DNA from 2 places in the Geobacillus sp. TFV-3 genome. Region 1 is predicted to be linked to the other one. Evidence: a T-box and tRNA genes for the amino acid it is inferred to sense, from the RefSeq annotation. Region 1 holds a T-box; the other holds one or more tRNA genes.

What was found. The T-box of region 1 lies ahead of pheS (phenylalanine--tRNA ligase subunit alpha). A T-box ahead of a tRNA ligase gene usually reads a tRNA of that ligase, here a tRNA-Phe.
Region 2: it has a tRNA-Phe gene. The T-box ahead of pheS (phenylalanine--tRNA ligase subunit alpha) is inferred to sense a tRNA for this amino acid. The anticodon was not compared.

The regions. Positions count from the first base shown of each region.
Region 1 covers NZ_MPSP01000001.1:820,959-829,683, reverse strand. The annotation lists gene modA (molybdate ABC transporter substrate-binding protein) at 1-175, opposite strand, end outside; gene BJQ97_RS04160 (helix-turn-helix transcriptional regulator) at 313-1,236, shown strand; gene pheT (phenylalanine--tRNA ligase subunit beta) at 1,538-3,952, opposite strand; gene pheS (phenylalanine--tRNA ligase subunit alpha) at 3,974-5,008, opposite strand; T-box leader at 5,049-5,284, opposite strand; gene BJQ97_RS04145 (coiled-coil domain-containing protein) at 5,339-5,710, opposite strand; gene BJQ97_RS04140 (TrmH family RNA methyltransferase) at 5,752-6,507, opposite strand; gene msrA (peptide-methionine (S)-S-oxide reductase MsrA) at 6,504-7,028, opposite strand; gene BJQ97_RS04130 (HI0074 family nucleotidyltransferase substrate-binding subunit) at 7,164-7,871, opposite strand; gene sspI (small acid-soluble spore protein SspI) at 8,227-8,436, shown strand; gene BJQ97_RS04120 (M42 family metallopeptidase) at 8,468-8,725, opposite strand, start outside.
Region 2 covers NZ_MPSP01000001.1:2,810,688-2,819,412, forward strand. The annotation lists gene trmL (tRNA (uridine(34)/cytosine(34)/5-carboxymethylaminomethyluridine(34)-2'-O)-methyltransferase TrmL) at 1-2, opposite strand, end outside; gene BJQ97_RS14190 (amidase domain-containing protein) at 23-886, opposite strand; gene queG (tRNA epoxyqueuosine(34) reductase QueG) at 948-2,090, opposite strand; gene BJQ97_RS14200 (B3/B4 domain-containing protein) at 2,143-2,808, shown strand; tRNA gene BJQ97_RS14205 (tRNA-Glu) at 3,108-3,179, opposite strand; tRNA gene BJQ97_RS14210 (tRNA-Ser) at 3,184-3,276, opposite strand; tRNA gene BJQ97_RS14215 (tRNA-Asn) at 3,283-3,357, opposite strand; tRNA gene BJQ97_RS14220 (tRNA-Ile) at 3,419-3,495, opposite strand; tRNA gene BJQ97_RS14225 (tRNA-Gly) at 3,502-3,572, opposite strand; tRNA gene BJQ97_RS14230 (tRNA-His) at 3,740-3,812, opposite strand; tRNA gene BJQ97_RS14235 (tRNA-Thr) at 3,820-3,895, opposite strand; tRNA gene BJQ97_RS14240 (tRNA-Ser) at 3,937-4,027, opposite strand; tRNA gene BJQ97_RS14245 (tRNA-Ile) at 4,047-4,123, opposite strand; tRNA gene BJQ97_RS14250 (tRNA-Met) at 4,132-4,205, opposite strand; tRNA gene BJQ97_RS14255 (tRNA-Ala) at 4,223-4,295, opposite strand; tRNA gene BJQ97_RS14260 (tRNA-Pro) at 4,304-4,377, opposite strand; tRNA gene BJQ97_RS14265 (tRNA-Arg) at 4,384-4,457, opposite strand; tRNA gene BJQ97_RS14270 (tRNA-Leu) at 4,463-4,548, opposite strand; tRNA gene BJQ97_RS14275 (tRNA-Gly) at 4,554-4,628, opposite strand; tRNA gene BJQ97_RS14280 (tRNA-Lys) at 4,636-4,708, opposite strand; tRNA gene BJQ97_RS14285 (tRNA-Thr) at 5,004-5,076, opposite strand; tRNA gene BJQ97_RS14290 (tRNA-Phe) at 5,240-5,315, opposite strand; tRNA gene BJQ97_RS14295 (tRNA-Asp) at 5,484-5,559, opposite strand; tRNA gene BJQ97_RS14300 (tRNA-Met) at 5,564-5,640, opposite strand; tRNA gene BJQ97_RS14305 (tRNA-Val) at 5,792-5,867, opposite strand; rRNA gene rrf (5S ribosomal RNA) at 5,876-5,992, opposite strand; rRNA gene BJQ97_RS14315 (23S ribosomal RNA) at 6,235-8,725, opposite strand, start outside.

The DNA of each region.
Region 1 (8,725 bases):
GTTCAAACGCCGTTTTCGCTTCTTCCAGCGCTTCTTGCAGACTGGCCGCGGCGGAAACCGTCAACTCTGCGTTCTCCGCCGGTTTCGTTTGATGGGCGCCCTCTTTTGGACCGGCGCCGCAGCCATACAAGCCGAACAACAAGAAAACCGCGACGAGCCATGCCATTTTTCGCATGTGAATCCCCCTTTTCTCCAACAATTTATGTTATATGTAATGATATCTAATTATAAATAACGATAAATAGTTAGGAAAGAAAAAATTTTTTCACATCTTTCTCTTTGCGCTACAATGGAAGAAAGGAGGATCGAACGATGCCGGAACCGCGGTCATACACGATCGAAGAAATCGCTTCCTTATTAAGGGTGTCAAAACTAACGGTGTACGATTTAGTGAAAAAAGGAAAGCTGCCCGCCTTTCGCGTCGGGCGGCAAATGCGGGTCACTGCCGATGATCTCGAGCGGTACATCGCCGGACAAAAAGGGGAGGGAAGCACCGTTTTCCCTGCCGTTTCGCGGCCGACCGAAGCCGCTCTTCGCCCCATCATCATCAGCGGTCAAGATATGGCTCTCGATTTGCTTGGCGTCCATCTCGAAAAAGGCGGCCCTTATCAATCGCTTCGCACCTATACGAGCAGCCTCAACGGATTGATCGCTCTATACAAAGGGCAATGTGACATCGTCAGCGTGCATTTGTTTGACGGGCAAACGGGCGAGTACAACCGCCTGTATGTTGAAAAGCTGTTGACAGGGCATGCGTACATCATGGCGAACTTGATGTGCAGGCCGATCGGGTTTTACGTGCCAAAAGGCAATCCGCGCGGCATCCAAACGTGGAGCGACTTAGGAAGGAGCGACGTCACGATCGTCAACCGGGAAAAAGGAGCGGGGGCGCGTGTGCTCTTGGATGAACAGCTGCGCCTGCATGGGCTGTCGCCGTCCGCTATTCGCGGGTATGAACGGGAAGAGACAAGCCACTTAAGCGTCGCCTCAGCGGTGGCGGCGGGCCTTGCTGATGTCGGCATCGGCACGGAAAAAGTGGCGCGAATGGCCGGCGTCGAATTCATTCCACTGATGAAAGAGCAGTATGATGTCGTCATGCTGCGGACGCCGGAGAACGAACCGCTCATCGCCGCCGTCTTGAACGTGCTTCGCTCCGATTCATTCCGCGCCGAACTCGAAGCGCTCGGCGGATACGATGTGTCGCAAACCGGGCAAATCATCGCCGAACGCGGCTGACAGGGCAGCACAACCGCATCTGTATCGATGCAACGAAAACGTTTACCATCTCCTTGACGGAAAAACCGCTTGTCCATTTTTTCGACTGCCAAGGCCTGCCTCCGTCACGTCTTGGCAGTCGATCAAATGCTTGGGAAAAGCGACAAATGTGAAAGCTTCAAATGGCATCTATATGTTTTGGACATCAGGCGATGATTCAGCGGAACCTTCCGAATCCCATTTCCTTGCTTCGATTCTATGCCATCCATCCAAAAAAGAAGCTGTTCCAAAAGCGAGCCGCTTTTTGGAACAGCTTTTCGTTTTACCCGCGCAAAACGGCGCCAAATTGCTTCTCGACCACAGCGAGCACCCGCTCGTGGACGGCGGTGACTTCTTCGTCCGTGAGCGTCCGCTCTGGATCATAATAACGGAGCGAGAAGGCGAGCGATTTTTTCCCGTCCGGCAGACGGTCGCCTTGGTAGACGTCAAAGAGGGAAACGTCTTTGACGAGCGGTTTCCCGGCTTCGGCGATCGCTTGCTTCAAGGCGCCGGCTTCGACGTCCTCGTCGACGACCAACGCAATGTCGCGCACGACCGATGGGAAGCGCGGAATCGGCTCGTAGCGGATCGCTTCGCTTTCGGCGTTCAACAGCTCGGCCAAAGCAAGCTCGAACACATACGTTTCTTTCAAATCGTATTCTTTTTGCACGGCCGGATGGAGCTGGCCAACAAAGCCGATGACCGTTCCGTCAAGCCAAATATCGGCGGTCCGTCCCGGATGCAAATCAGCGCGCTTCGCCGGGCGGTACGCGATGCGGTGGTCAACGCCAAGCAAGGAGAACAGGCCGTCTAAGATGCCTTTTGCGACATAAAAGTCAGCCGCTTTTTTCTCTCCTTGCCACAAATGGGTGTGCCATAAGCCGGTGATGACGCCGGCAAGCCGCTCTTTTTCCGCCGGTTGGACGTGTTCCCCGCGAGCCAAATAGACAGAGCCGATTTCGTACAAGGCGACGTTCTCGACTTGGCGGGCCCGGTTGTAGCTCGCCGCTTCGAGCAAATGCGGAATCAAGCTTTGCCGAAGAACGCTCCGCTCTTCGCTCATCGGCAGCGCCAAGCGGATCGGCTCGGTCGTCTCGAGCGCAAAGCGCGGCGCTTTGTCCGGACTCGTGAGTGAATACGTGATGGCTTGGAACAAGCCGGCCCCTTCCAAATAGCGGCGGACGCGGCGGCGCTTCGCTTGATATGGTGTGAGATGGCCTGGTTTCGCCTCAGCCACCGGCAAGGTTGCCGGCAGATGGTCATAGCCGTACAAGCGGGCGACTTCCTCGATGATATCTTCCTCAATGGCAATGTCACGGCGGCGCGACGGGACATGGACGGTAAACGTTCCGTTGTCCTCCGTAAACGGGAATTGCAAGTTCGAAAGAATGGCGGCGACTTCCTCTTTCGTCATCGCTGTGCCGAGCACACTGTTGATGCGTTCGAGCGTGACCGTCACCACCACTGGCTCCTCACGCCACGCGTTGGCTTCGACGATGCCGCCGACGACCTCACCACCCGCATACTTGGCCATCAAAGCGGCGGCGCGCTCGAGCGCTTCTTTCGTCCGCGCCGGATCGATTCCTTTTTCAAATCGGGTGCTCGCCTCACTGCGCAGCCCGTGGTCTTTCACCGCCTGACGGATGACCGGGCTCGTAAAGTACGCCGCTTCGATGAAGACGGTTTTCGTGTCGCCGCGCACTTCCGAGTTCGCCCCGCCCATCACGCCCGCTAGAGCGACCGGTTCGCGGCCGTTTGTGATGACGAGGTGCTCTTCGCTCAGCTTCCGTTCGACATCATCAAGCGTGACGATCGTTTCGCCCGTTCTCGCCCGGCGGACGACGATCTCCTTCGAACCGAGGCGGTCGTAATCAAACGCATGGAGCGGCTGGCCGTATTCAAGCAAAATGTAGTTCGTGATGTCCACGACGTTGTTGTGCGGGCGAATGCCGGCAGCCATCAAGCGCGCCTGCATCCAAAGCGGCGACGGGCCGATCTGGACGTTTTTCACGATCCGCCCGGCGTACAGCGGATTGTCTCCCGGCGCCTCGACGCGGACGGAAATGTAATCATGGACATGTTCGCTGTTTTCGCTGACCGCCGCTTCCGGCAGCTTTACTTCGCGGCCGAGAATGGCGGCGACTTCATAGGCGACGCCGATCATGCTTAAGCAATCGGCGCGGTTCGGCGTTAAGGAGAGCTCCAACACCTCGTCATAAAGCCCAAGCCATTCCAATGCGTCGGCGCCGACCGGCGCGTCGCTTGGGAAGACGAAAATGCCGTCGGCGTATTCTTTCGGCACAACTTTCGCCTCAACCCCTAACTCTTGGAGCGAACAAATCATGCCGTTGGACTCTTCGCCGCGCAATTTTGCCCGTTTGATTTTGAAATTGCCCGGTAGCACCGCTCCGACTTTCGCCACAGCGACTTTTTGCCCTTTGGCGACGTTCGGGGCGCCGCAAATGATTTGCACCGGCTCGCCTTCGCCTAGATCGACAAGGCATTTTCGCAGTTTATCAGCGTTCGAATGTTGTTCGCACTCGAGCACATGGCCGATGACGACTCCATTCATTCCGCGGTCTAGCGCCTCGACCCGCTCGACTTCGATGCCGCTTTTCGTGATGCGATCGGCGAGCTCTTTGGCCGTTACGCCCGTCAAATCAACATACTCGTTGAGCCAACGATAAGACACGAGCATGGAAAACCCCTCCTTTTTCTGTTACACACGCAAAAATTGGCGCAAGAAACGTAGATCGTTTTGATAGAAATGACGGATGTCATCGATGCCGTACTTCAACATGGCGATCCGCTCCGGCCCCATGCCGAACGCAAAGCCGGTGTACGTTTTCGAATCAAAACCGGCCATCTCAAGCACGTTCGGGTGCACCATGCCGGCGCCTAAAATTTCGATCCAGCCCGTGCCTTTGCAGACGCCGCAGCCGTGCCCTTCGCAGCGGAAGCAAGAGACGTCAACTTCAACCGATGGTTCCGTGAATGGGAAAAAGCTCGGCCGGAAACGGATGTCGCGTCCTTCGCCAAACAGCTTGCGGGCAAATTCGCGCAGCGTCCCTTTTAAATCGCTCATCCGGATGTTCCGGTCAACGACAAGTCCTTCAATTTGCGTAAACTGATGCGAATGGGTCGCATCGTCGGTGTCGCGGCGGTACACTTTCCCCGGACAGATGATTTTCACCGGCCCGCGCCCGCGGTGTTTCTCCATCGTTCGCGCCTGCATCGGCGACGTATGGGTGCGAAGCAAAATCTCTTCGGTGATGTAAAACGAGTCTTGCATATCGCGCGCCGGATGCCCCTTTGGCAAGTTGAGGGCCTCAAAGTTGTAATAGTCAGTCTCCACTTCCGGCCCTTCGGCGACCGTATAGCCCATGCCGATAAACAAATCTTCAATTTCTTCAATGACGCGCGTGAGCGGATGTGGATTGCCAAGCCGCACCGGCCGGCCCGGCAGCGTCACATCGATCGCTTCGGCGGCCAATTTTCTCTCGACTTCCTCTTGCTCGAGTTTCGCTTGTTTCGCCTCGAGCGCCTGTTGGATCACCTCTCTCACTTCATTGGCCAGCGCCCCGATTTTCGGACGTTCCTCGGGCGGCAGCGCCCCCATGCCGCGCAGCACTTCGGTGATCGGCCCTTTTTTGCCTAAATAGGCGACGCGCACGTCGTTCAGTGCTTTGACGTCTTTCGCCTCATCGATTCGGCGAAGCGCTTCTTGTTTCAGCTCGTACAGCCGTTCTTTCACTTGAGTCCCTCCTGTATCAAAAATAAAAAACCCGCCCCCAGTAAGGGACGAGTTGTTGCTCGCGGTACCACCCTTGTTAACAGCACAAATGTGCTGTTCGCTTCATTGCGATAACGGCCGAAAGCCGGAACACCTTTACATCCGTCGTCGGGATGGTCCCGGTGCCAACTCGGGAGGTGAACTTCACTTGCCTCGGCCATAAAAACGCTCCCAGTCTACGGCGTTTTCTCCCTGGATGGCGAACAGCAAGCTACTTTTCTCCGTCATCGTTGTTGTCCGTATGGGAAATTTCGCTATCCATTATACGCAAATAGGCAGGCAAAGGCAAGGTCAGGCGGAAATTTCTTTGCGCAGCTCATCGATTTCCGCTTCCTGCTCAATCGAACGGATGGCAAGGCGCTCCATAATCTTTTCCTGCCGCACTTGCCCTTCCTTGAGCGCCGCGACATCTTTTTTTACTCCAAACATGTCCTTTTTCATGGAATCCATATCTTTTTTCATCGCGTCCATATCTTTTTTCATCGCGTCCATATCCCGTTTCATCGTATCGACATCGTTTTGGATGCGGTCCACTTTGTCTTCGAGTTGTTTCACGCTTCCTTGCAGCTTGACGATGTCCATGCGCATTTGTTCGATGTAGGCTCCTTGAACATCAAGACGCTCAAGCACCGCGTTCAACAATGCCCGCAGTTCGTCATCCATCCGTCTCCGTCCCCCTTGTCCGATTCATTTTCTTTTCTATTTTACCGCACCGCCTGCAAGGAATAAAGCAAAATTCCGGCCGCGACGGCGACGTTCAGCGACTCGGCTTGGCCATAAATCGGGATGTACACGTTCTCGGTCGTGAGACCCAGCAGTTCGGGACGGACGCCGCCTCCTTCGTTGCCGACAAGCAGGGCGAACGAAGACGACCGGGGGATGGTGCGGTAATCGACAGCGTTCTCCAAGGCGGTGCCGTACACCGGAATGTCCTGCTCCTTCAAGCGCGCGATCCATTCCGCCACATCGCCTTTGACAATGGGAAGATGAAACAGCGACCCTTGCGTCGCCCGCACGACTTTCGGGTTGTACAAGTCGACGCATCCTTCACCGAGGATGACGGCATCGATGCCGGCGGCATCGGCGGTGCGAATCATCGTGCCGAGGTTGCCGGGATCTTGCACAGCGTCAATGAGCAAAGCCGTCTTCACGCCCTTAAGCTCGTACGACAGCTGCCGGCAGACGGCGGCGATTCCTTGCGGGGTTTCCGTTCTGCTGACCGCCTTCATCACCGCTTCGGTCACGATCGTGACTGGAACGCCAGTGACATTCCACCCCGGCGGGACGGCCGTCTGTTCATCGACAATCAGTTCAACAAGCGGCGCGTTGCTTTTCACTGCCTCTTCGACAAGATGGAACCCTTCAAGCAAAAACAATCCGGTCTCATCGCGCCCTTTTTTCGTCAACAATTTTTTCCATTGTTTGACGCGCGCGTTTTTCGGCGATTCGATCCGCTTCACCGTTTCGTCCCCCAATGTTTGGCGATAAACTCGTCGCGTCCGGAGGCGGCGCGGTCTTGTTTGTAATGCTCCGGATTTTTCTTATGGTAGTTTTGATGATACTCTTCCGCCGGGTAAAACGTCGTCGCCGGCAAAATTTTTGTCACGATCGGCTTCGAAAAACGCCCGCTTTCCTCGAGCGCCCGCTTCGACTGCTCGGCGAGCTGGCGCTGTTTTTCGTTATGGTAAAAAATCGCCGTCCGGTATTGCGGCCCGCGGTCGTGAAACTGGCCGCCGTCATCGGTCGGGTCGATTTGGCACCAATACAGCTCAAGCAGCCGCTCATACGGGAACACGTCCGGGTCGAACGTAATTTGCACCGCTTCGTAGTGGCCGGTCGTACCCGTTTTCACTTGCTCGTACGTTGGATTTTCCACATGTCCCCCTGTATAGCCGGAGACGATGCCGTAAATGCCATCGAGCTCCTCAAACGGCGTCACCATGCACCAAAAGCAGCCGCCGGCGAATGTCGCTTTTTCCATTGTGTCGTCACCTCATGCGTCAAGTTTCTTCATTTTGATTATAGCAAAAATGTGAGCCTCACACCCAAGACCAAGCCGTGACTGCTTTCCACCATACGGCTGAGCGCCATCTCTTGTCGTCTGCCCATCAGCCGCTCATGTCGATGAGTCAAGCCGCTGTTTCATTTCGTCAAGCAAGCGGTAAATGTCCATCGCGGTTTCTTCGTCATACGTATGGGACGTCCGGTTGCGGTCTTCCAGCATGCGAAGCCATGTCTCTCCGTCTTGAATCAACCCTTCCCGAAACGCCTCGCGAATCGTTTTCCGCGGACTTGTCACTTCGGCATACCCTTGATATTCCAAGTAAAGTTTCATCCATTTCCATGCCAGTTCGTACGTGACTTCAAATCGCTGAATGGTCGCATCCAAAACGAGATCATCCGTTTTGACGTCTCTTGCGGCACTTTGGCGAAGTTTGACGAGCGCCCGTTCGAAATCGTGAAACCGATCCACCAACCGGCTCATCGTGACCATCACCTTCCCGTGCTCGTTCGTTTGAAAAATCGTCTTTCCTTCTTGGTCAATATTCATTTTTAGCTGCTCGTTGTGAATTTGATTGTAATCAACAACATCGATCGTATAAATGATCGGAAGTTCATCCAAGTCCGATTGCAGGAGGTACAGCGGGCCTCCCGGCTTTCGAAATTTGATCGCCAAATCGATATCCGATCCTTCCTGATAATCTCCTCGTGCTCTTGAGCCGAACAAAATGACTTTTTCAATGACATCAGCATAACGGGAAAATAGATGGAGCAGTTGGCGAAACACCGTTCGTTCCAATCCATAGAGCGGCTTCGCAGCCATCGTCGCCATCACTCTTTTCGGTCTATATAGATGCAACGAAGAAGTTTAACATATCCTTGACGGAAAAGCGGTTTGTCCATTTTCGACTGTCGAAGGCAAGCCACAGGCTTGCCCCGTCGCGCCAAAGCGTGACGGAAGACCGAACGACCACCTGCTTCAAAGGCCCATATATGGGTCTGGAAGCGGCGTTGTTCGGTCGCCCGACAGTCGATAAAAGCTGCAAATGGTAAAACTTCAAATTGCATCTATATAGTTTTTCCTCTTATTATACCATATACGAGAGCCGCTCCATGTATAAATCCGCCGCCATTGGCAAAGGATAACGGTGTACAATACGGCCAACGAGGTGAGACAGATGGATTTAAACTTGCGGAAGGCGATTATGCACAATGTCGCCAACAATTCGAAAGAACAGCTGGAACATACGATCGAAGACGCAATCCAACGTGGCGAGGAAAAATATTTGCCCGGCCTCGGCGTCCTCTTTGAAGCGATTTGGACACACGCCAATGAGCAGCAAAAAGACATGATGCTCACAACCCTCGAGCTGGCGGTTAAACAATGACAAACACCGGCCGATTCGGCCGGTGTTTCCATTACTCAAACGTCAGTTGTTTCACTTTGTCGGCGTCAAGCCGTTTGATCACTTCGACTAATAGCTTGACCGTGTTTTCGTAGTCGTCGCGGTGCAAAATGGCGGCGTGCGAGTGGATGTAGCGCGTCGGGATCGCGATCGTGAGCGACGGAACGCCGTTGCCGGTTAAGTGAATGGCCCCGGCGTCCGTGCCGCCGCCCGGCATGGCGTCAAAATGGTACGGAATGTTCATCTCTTCCGCCACTTCGATGACAAATTC
Region 2 (8,725 bases), 2.0 Mb from region 1:
ATTTCCTTCACCTCAACAACGTTTATTTGCGATCGATGATGTGAAAAAACTTATAGCGAATGTTCGGCGTATAGGCACTGGAATCCTCATACGACCAATAGCGCATTCGGCTGTTTGTCGTATGGGCGTTCACAAGCGGCATCCCGTTCTGATCTTTCGCCACCACAATCGTTGAGTGGTCGAAGCGTCCGTCCCCTTGAAAATCATAACAGATGACATCACCTGCCATCAATTGCTCCGGCTCCGCCACTTCCACCGCCTGCAAGCCGATGCGCGACCCGCTCAAATACCAACGGAAAGCATGGGCCACAGCCCAGCTGTAACTCCAACTTCCGTTTTGACACCACCATCCCCTCGTCCGGTTCGGATAACCCGTCATCGGCGCCCCGCCCGCATACAAGCATTGGGAGACAAAATTCGTGCAATCGACTGGAAACGACGGAAACGACGGATTGTGCCGATTCCACCACATTTCCGCATACCGCACCGCCCGGGCGCGGTCATATTGGTAAGAAAGACGCTCCCCTGTCCATTGTTCCCGTTCGACGCGCGGCGCCTCCATATAGCCTCCCGTCCGGTTGATCGGTTCATCAGCTACAAGCTCACCGCGAACAAAACAGGCGCATCGCTCCTCAACCTGTTCTTCTATATATAGTGAACCCCTTTGCTGAATTAAAAATTGATGGTGGGCAATATACATAACTTTCGCTTCCCGCTCGATGGTCTGCCTGCCAACAATTTGTCCCCGGATCGTGCAACGGACGATCTCCGCGCCGCGCTTTTGGCAAAGCTGCTGCTTCCTTGCCGCTTCTTCGTTCCGTACGTTGCTTTCCGACACAAACGAACGGGCTCGCTCATCCAACCACGCGCGCAACTGTTTTTTCATGCCGCTTTCCACCACTTTCGTTTTTGTTACTACCTTATGTGGGGAAGCTGCGTTTTTTTCCCTATTCCTTTGCCTCGGACAACAGTTTCAATCCTTTTTCAATCTCAGCGATCACATCCGCATCCGTCTCCGTTTGCCGCGCAGCCTCCAAATAGGGTTTGGCGCTTGGATCCCCGATTTTCCCAAGCGCCCACGCCGCCGTTCCACGGATGACGGGACGGCTGTCCTCTTTCAACAACCGCAATAAATGCGGCACCGCAGTTCGGTCTTTGTAATGAGCGAGCGCCAAAATGCCGTTGCGCTGAATCGGCTTTTTCCCGCGCCATGAGCCCGCCATAGCCCCAAACTTCTCTTTAAATTCACGGTTGCTCATCTGAAGCAGCGGGATGAGCTTCGGCTTTACCGCTTCCGGATCCGGCTCGAATTCTGGATGCAAATGAAAGTCTTTCCCCTTATTTTCTGGGCAGACTTGCTGGCACGTATCGCAGCCGTACAGCCGGTTCCCGATTTTCTCCCGAAACTCATCAGCCAAAAAGCCTTTCGTTTGCGTTAAAAAAGAAAGGCACCGCTGCGCGTTCAGCTGCCCACCTTGCACAAGCGCCCCGGTCGGGCAGGCGTCAATGCATTTCGTGCATGTGCCGCATCGGTTTTCAACGGGTTCATCAGGGGGAAATGGAATATTCGTAATCATTTCTCCCAAATACACATACGATCCAAACTCCGGTGTAATGATGGAGCAGTTCTTGCCGCTCCAACCGATCCCTGCCCGTTCCGCCACAGCCCGATCGGCGAGCTCTCCAGTATCCACCATCCAGCGAACGCGGGCATGGGGCACTTTGGTCAGCAAAAACTCCTCGAGCTGTTGCAAACGTTCCCGCAGTACATCGTGGTAGTCCTTTCCCCATGACGCACGGCAAAAAACGCCGCGCCGTTCCGTCTTTGTCCCTTGCGGCGCATTTTTCATTTTGGACGGATAGGCAAGGGCAATGGCAATAATCGATTTTGCTTCCGGAAGAAGCAATGAAGGATTTGTCCGTTTCTCAATATCTGGTTCCTCAAAACCGGACTGATAGCCGAGCTCCTGCTGGCGGCGCAATCGTTCCTTTAATTCAACAAACGGATCGGCGCTTGCAAAGCCAATTTTATCAATGCCGATTGACCGACTGTACTCAACGACTTCCTGCTTTAATGCCATAACATCCATCGTTTTCCCTCCTTTCATCATATATGGTAAAATGAAACCCGAGGTGATCAAGATGAAATGCGTGATATCGCAACAGCTAAAGCAACGCCTTCCTTCCGGCAAATTCGGCGTCATTCGCTATCATCATATCGAGGTCAGCGATTCACCGCAAATGTTAAGGGGGCGGCTTGAGCTGTTTCAAGAATCTCTTTACATCGAGCTGCAGGAAAAGTCGATTACCGACATTCCCGAGATGGTCGAATGGCGCCGTACTTTCAAACAAATCGGAACGGACCCAAGCCGCTATCGACCATCAAGTGAAAGCCTGTACCGACGCATCCAGAAAAAAAGCTTCATCCCACCTATCCATTCAGCGGCGGACATAAACAACTTTTTTTCACTCTATTATAAAATTCCGCTCGGCATCTATGATCTAGACCGCATCGACGGGACAGTGACGCTCACGATCGGCACGGAACAAGACGAATATATCGCGTTAAACGGCCGCACAGTCAACTTTGCCAACAAGCTCGTCAGCAAAGATGAACGAGGGCCGTTTGGCAGTCCGATCGTCGATTCGGAGCGGACCGCCGTGACGAGAGAAACGAAAAACGCTTTGCAAATCGTTTACTTTCTCCCATCAACGCCAGAAGAAACCGCCAAGCACCAGCTTCAAGCCATCCAAACGATGTTTGTGCAAATTCATGGCGGCGAAGCCGACGCCCAATTGCTCGTTTGATCTTCTCCCCCACTTTTCTGCCGTTGGAAACGGGAGACTCCCTCCCTGCTTGAACGCTCTCCCGTCTACGCTCACGCGTGGAAGTGGGGGTCTTCTCGGTTTAGGGTGAGAAATAAAAAACGCAATGCCTCGTTCTTTAACGAAACGAAACACTGCGTTGTCCCCAACAATCATAACGTAATTTTGCAACTAACGATAAAGATTATAACAGATTTCTACACACATTGCAAGAAAAAACGCAAAAATCGACAAAACAAATTGTACAAAAAGGCACCAGAATCTCTGGTGCCAGCAACCAGTGACCCGTACGGGATTCGAACCCGTGTTACCGCCGTGAAAGGGCGGTGTCTTAACCACTTGACCAACGGGCCATTATGGCGGAGAAGGCGGGATTTGAACCCGCGCGCCGCAAAACTGCGACCTAACGGTTTAGCAAACCGTCCCCTTCAGCCACTTGGGTACTTCTCCGTAACATGGCTCCGCAAGTAGGATTCGAACCTACGACCTACCGGTTAACAGCCGGTTGCTCTACCGCTGAGCTATTGCGGAATGATCATGACAAATTTCATTAGTTATTATAGCGAATCCTCAGACAATATGCAATGAAACATGGTGGGCCTAAGTGGACTTGAACCACCGACCTCACGCTTATCAGGCGTGCGCTCTGACCAGCTGAGCTATAGGCCCATCAAAAGCGGGTGATGGGAATCGAACCCACGACATCAGCTTGGAAGGCTGAGGTTTTACCACTAAACTACACCCGCATATAATTTTGATTGATATCTCCCACGCTTCCCCTGTGCCCCTTCCTCTGCAAGCCTGTTCGAGGAAGCCAGATGCGTCGGGGCAACTCGCAGCAGATTCGATGATGCGAAGGCTCGTGGCTGCGGTTTTACCACTAAACTACACCCGCAAATATATTGAAGAAAAGGGCGACTAGTGGGAATCGAACCCACGCATGCCAGAGCCACAATCTGGTGCGTTAACCACTTCGCCATAGTCGCCTCGTTCTGGTGCCGGCTGCAGGACTTGAACCCGCAACCTACTGATTACAAGTCAGTTGCTCTACCAATTGAGCTAAGCCGGCATGGTTCAAATACATTTACGCGATTCATCGAGAACAAAACATGGCGGAGGAGGAGGGATTCGAACCCCCGCGCGCCTTGCGGCGCCTCTCGGTTTTCAAGACCGACCCCTTCAACCACTTGGGTACTCCTCCAAAAAAGCAACAATAATAATGGTGGACCTTGTAGGACTCGAACCTACGACCGGACGGTTATGAGCCGTCTGCTCTAACCAGCTGAGCTAAAGGTCCGATAATAGTGGCGGTGGAGGGGATCGAACCCCCGACCTCACGGGTATGAACCGTACGCTCTAGCCAGCTGAGCTACACCGCCACATTCAAGTCAAAAGGTGGAGCCTATCGGGATCGAACCGATGACCTCCTGCGTGCAAAGCAGGCGCTCTCCCAGCTGAGCTAAGGCCCCATGATAAATCGGGAAGACAGGATTTGAACCTGCGACCTCACGGACCCGAACCGTGTGCTCTACCAAGCTGAGCTACTTCCCGACCAAACGCGCTCGAGAGGATTCGAACCCCTAACCTTCTGATCCGTAGTCAGATGCTCTATCCAATTGAGCTACGAGCGCACAAGTGCCGAGGGCCGGACTCGAACCGGCACGGTAGTTACCTACCCCAGGATTTTAAGTCCTGTGCGTCTGCCAATTCCGCCACCCCGGCGGAAGTGGAGCGGAAGACGGGGTTCGAACCCGCGACCCCCACCTTGGCAAGGTGGTGTTCTACCACTGAACTACTTCCGCAAGACGATGAGCCATGGAGGACTCGAACCTCCGACCCTCTGATTAAAAGTCAGATGCTCTACCTACTGAGCTAATGGCTCATAGTTAAGTATACACTCACAACCAACGATGTCCCTTCCTCTACCAGCCCATTCAAGGAAGTCGTATGCGTCGGGACAACTCGAAGCAAATCCGAAGATGCTTCGCTCGTTGCTCTACCTACTGAGCTAATGGCTCATAGTTAGGAAAACACTCTAAGTATTATCTAGCTCTACCTGCCCCTTCCTCTGCCAGCCCATTCAAGGAAGCCAAATGCGTCGGGGCAACTCACAGCGAACTCGAAGATGCAACGCTCGTTACTGAGCTAATGGCTTACGATTTATTTGAAAATAAAGATGCCGGCTGCAGGACTTGAACCCGCAACCTACTGATTACAAGTCAGTTGCTCTACCAATTGAGCTAAGCCGGCACGATATGAATGAGAAAAGTGACTTATTGTTGAGCTTTGTGCCTCTTCCTCTGCCAGCTGATTCAAAGAAGCTGGATGCGTCGAGGCAACTCGCAACTTATTCCATGAAGCGGATGCTCGTCTCTACCAATTGAGCTAAGTCGGCATGCATATCTTAATTATATGGTGGCTCGGGACGGAATCGAACCGCCGACACAAGGATTTTCAGTCCTTTGCTCTACCGACTGAGCTACCGAGCCATATTTTCTTTTCACCATGCTCATTGGTTGCTGTTGTGCCTCTTCCTCTGCCAGCTGATTCAAAGAAGCTGGATGCGTCGAGGCAACTCGAAGCAGATTCAGCGATGTTGAAGCTCGTCTCTACCGACTGAGCTACCGAGCATTATAAAAAATCTAGGTTTGATGAAATGGCGGTCCCGACGGGACTCGAACCCGCGATCTCCTGCGTGACAGGCAGGCATGTTAACCACTACACTACGGGACCATATTGGTTGCGGGGGCAGGATTTGAACCTGCGACCTTCGGGTTATGAGCCCGACGAGCTACCGGACTGCTCCACCCCGCGGCGATAAGAAAGCCAGTAAGTTTTGATAATGCTCTGAGTGTGCTATTCGTTGCCTCTTCCTCTACTAGTTGATTCAAGGAAGTGAGATACTTCGAGGTAACTCGAAGCAGATTCATCGTTGTTGCATCTCAAAGCGATAAACTCATTAAAATGGTGGAGGATGACGGGATCGAACCGCCGACCCCTTGCTTGTAAGGCAAGTGCTCTCCCAGCTGAGCTAATCCTCCACGGGGTTGCCTAGCAGCGACCTACTCTTGCAGGGGCGCTGGCCCCAACTACCATCGGCGCTGGAGGGCTTAACTTCCGTGTTCGGGATGGGAACGGGTGTTTCCCCTCCGCCATAGCCACTAGGCAATGATCATCAACTTATGGACAATCCTTATTATATCCATCCTGTTGGATTTGTCAACAGGATGTTCATTCCTTCAAAACTAGATAACCGTCGGAAGAAGCCGCAAGCCTGCGCTTTTCGTTGTCCAGCTCCGGCTCGCCGCCGCTCGGGGTCAAATAACCTTCGCCTTCGGGATGTGAACATCCCTGCAGGCGAAGAACATTTGCCCGTCGCGGCGAAACGCTCGCCTCCGCTTTTCTAATTAGGTCAAGCCCTCGATCGATTAGTATCCGTCAGCTCCACGTGTCGCCACGCTTCCACCTCGGACCTATCGACCTCGTCATCTTCGAGGGATCTTACCCGCTTCACGCGGTGGGAAATCTCATCTTGAGGGGGGCTTCACGCTTAGATGCTTTCAGCGCTTATCCCGTCCGCACATAGCTACCCAGCGGTGCCCCTGGCGGGACAACTGGTACACCAGCGGTGCGTCCATCCCGGTCCTCTCGTACTAAGGACAGCTCCTCTCAAATTTCCTCCGCCCGCGACGGATAGGGACCGAACTGTCTCACGACGTTCTGAACCCAGCTCGCGTACCGCTTTAATGGGCGAACAGCCCAACCCTTGGGACCGACTACAGCCCCAGGATGCGATGAGCCGACATCGAGGTGCCAAACCTCCCCGTCGATGTGGACTCTTGGGGGAGATCAGCCTGTTATCCCCGGGGTAGCTTTTATCCGTTGAGCGATGGCCCTTCCATGCGGAACCACCGGATCACTAAGCCCGACTTTCGTCCCTGCTCGACCTGTCCGTCTCGCAGTCAAGCTCCCTTGTGCCTTTGCACTCTCCGAATGATTTCCAACCATTCTGAGGGAACCTTTGGGCGCCTCCGTTACCTTTTGGGAGGCGACCGCCCCAGTCAAACTGCCCGCCTGACACTGTCTCCCACCCCGCTAAGGGGTGCGGGTTAGAATTTCAATACCGCCAGGGTGGTATCCCACCGCCGCCTCCACCGAAGCTGGCGCTCCGGCTTCCCAGGCTCCCACCTATCCTGTACAAGCGATACCAAAATTCCATATCAGGCTGCAGTAAAGCTCCACGGGGTCTTTCCGTCCTGTCGCGGGTAACCTGCATCTTCACAGGTAGTATAATTTCACCGGGTCTCTCGTTGAGACAGCGCCCAAGTCGTTACACCTTTCGTGCGGGTCGGAACTTACCCGACAAGGAATTTCGCTACCTTAGGACCGTTATAGTTACGGCCGCCGTTTACTGGGGCTTCGGTTCGCACCTTCGCTTCCGCTAAGCGCTCCCCTTAACCTTCCAGCACCGGGCAGGTGTCAGCCCCTATACGTCGCCTTTCGGCTTCGCAGAGACCTGTGTTTTTGATAAACAGTCGCTTGGGCCTTTTCACTGCGGCTCTTCCAGGCTCTTCACCCGAAAGAGCACCCCTTCTCCCGAAGTTACGGGGTCATTTTGCCGAGTTCCTTAACGAGAGTTCTCCCGCGCGCCTTAGGATTCTCTCCTCGCCTACCTGTGTCGGTTTGCGGTACGGGCACCTCTTCCCTCGCTAGAGGCTTTTCTTGGCAGTGTGGAATCAGGGACTTCCGGAATGCTCCGTCGCCGTCACCGCTTGGCCTTAGCGACCCGCGGATTTGCCTGCGGATCAGCCTCACGGCTTGGACAGGCTCTTCCAGCCGCCTGCTCGCCCTATCCTCCTGCGTCCCCCCATCGCTCAAACGGGAAGAAGGTGGTACAGGAATCTCCACCTGTTGTCCATCACCTACGCCTTTCGGCCTCGGCTTAGGTCCCGACTAACCCTGAGCGGACGAACCTTCCTCAGGAACCCTTAGGCTTTCGGCGCAGAGGATTCTCACCTCTGTTTTCGCTACTCATACCGGCATTCTCACTTCTAAGCGCTCCACCAGTCCTTCCGGTCTGGCTTCTCTGCCCTTAGAACGCTCCCCTACCGATGACCAACGGTCATCCCGCAGCTTCGGCGGCACGTTTAGCCCCGGTACATTTTCGGCGCAGAGCCACTCGACCAGTGAGCTATTACGCACTCTTTAAATGGTGGCTGCTTCTAAGCCAACATCCTGGTTGTCTTTGCAACTCCACATCCTTTTCCACTGAACGTGCACTTCGGGGCCTTAGCTGGCGGTCTGGGCTGTTCCCCTCTCGACCACGGATCTTATCACTCGTAGTCTGACTCCCGGGCATAAGTCGTTGGCATTCGGAGTTTGACTGGGTTCGGTAACCCGGTTTGGGCCCCTAGCCCAATCAGTGCTCTACCTCCAACACTCTTAAACCCGAGGCTAGCCCTAAAGCTATTTCGGGGAGAACCAGCTATCTCCAAGTTCGATTGGCATTTCACCCCTACCCACACCTCATCCCCGCACTTTTCAACGTGCGTGGGTTCGGGCCTCCAGCCGGTGTTACCCGGCCTTCACCCTGGACATGGGTAGATCACCTGGTTTCGGGTCGACGACGACGTACTAAACGCCCTCTTCAGACTCGCTTTCGCTGCGGCTCCGCCTCTTCGGCTTAACCTCGCACGCCATCGTCACTCGCCGGTTCATTCTACAAAAGGCACGCCATCACCCATCAACGGGCTCTGACTACTTGTAGGCACACGGTTTCAGGTTCTCTTTCACTCCCCTCCCGGGGTGCTTTTCACCTTTCCCTCACGGTACTGGTGCACTATCGGTCACTAGGGAGTATTTAGCCTTGGGAGATGGTCCTCCCTGCTTCCGACGGGAT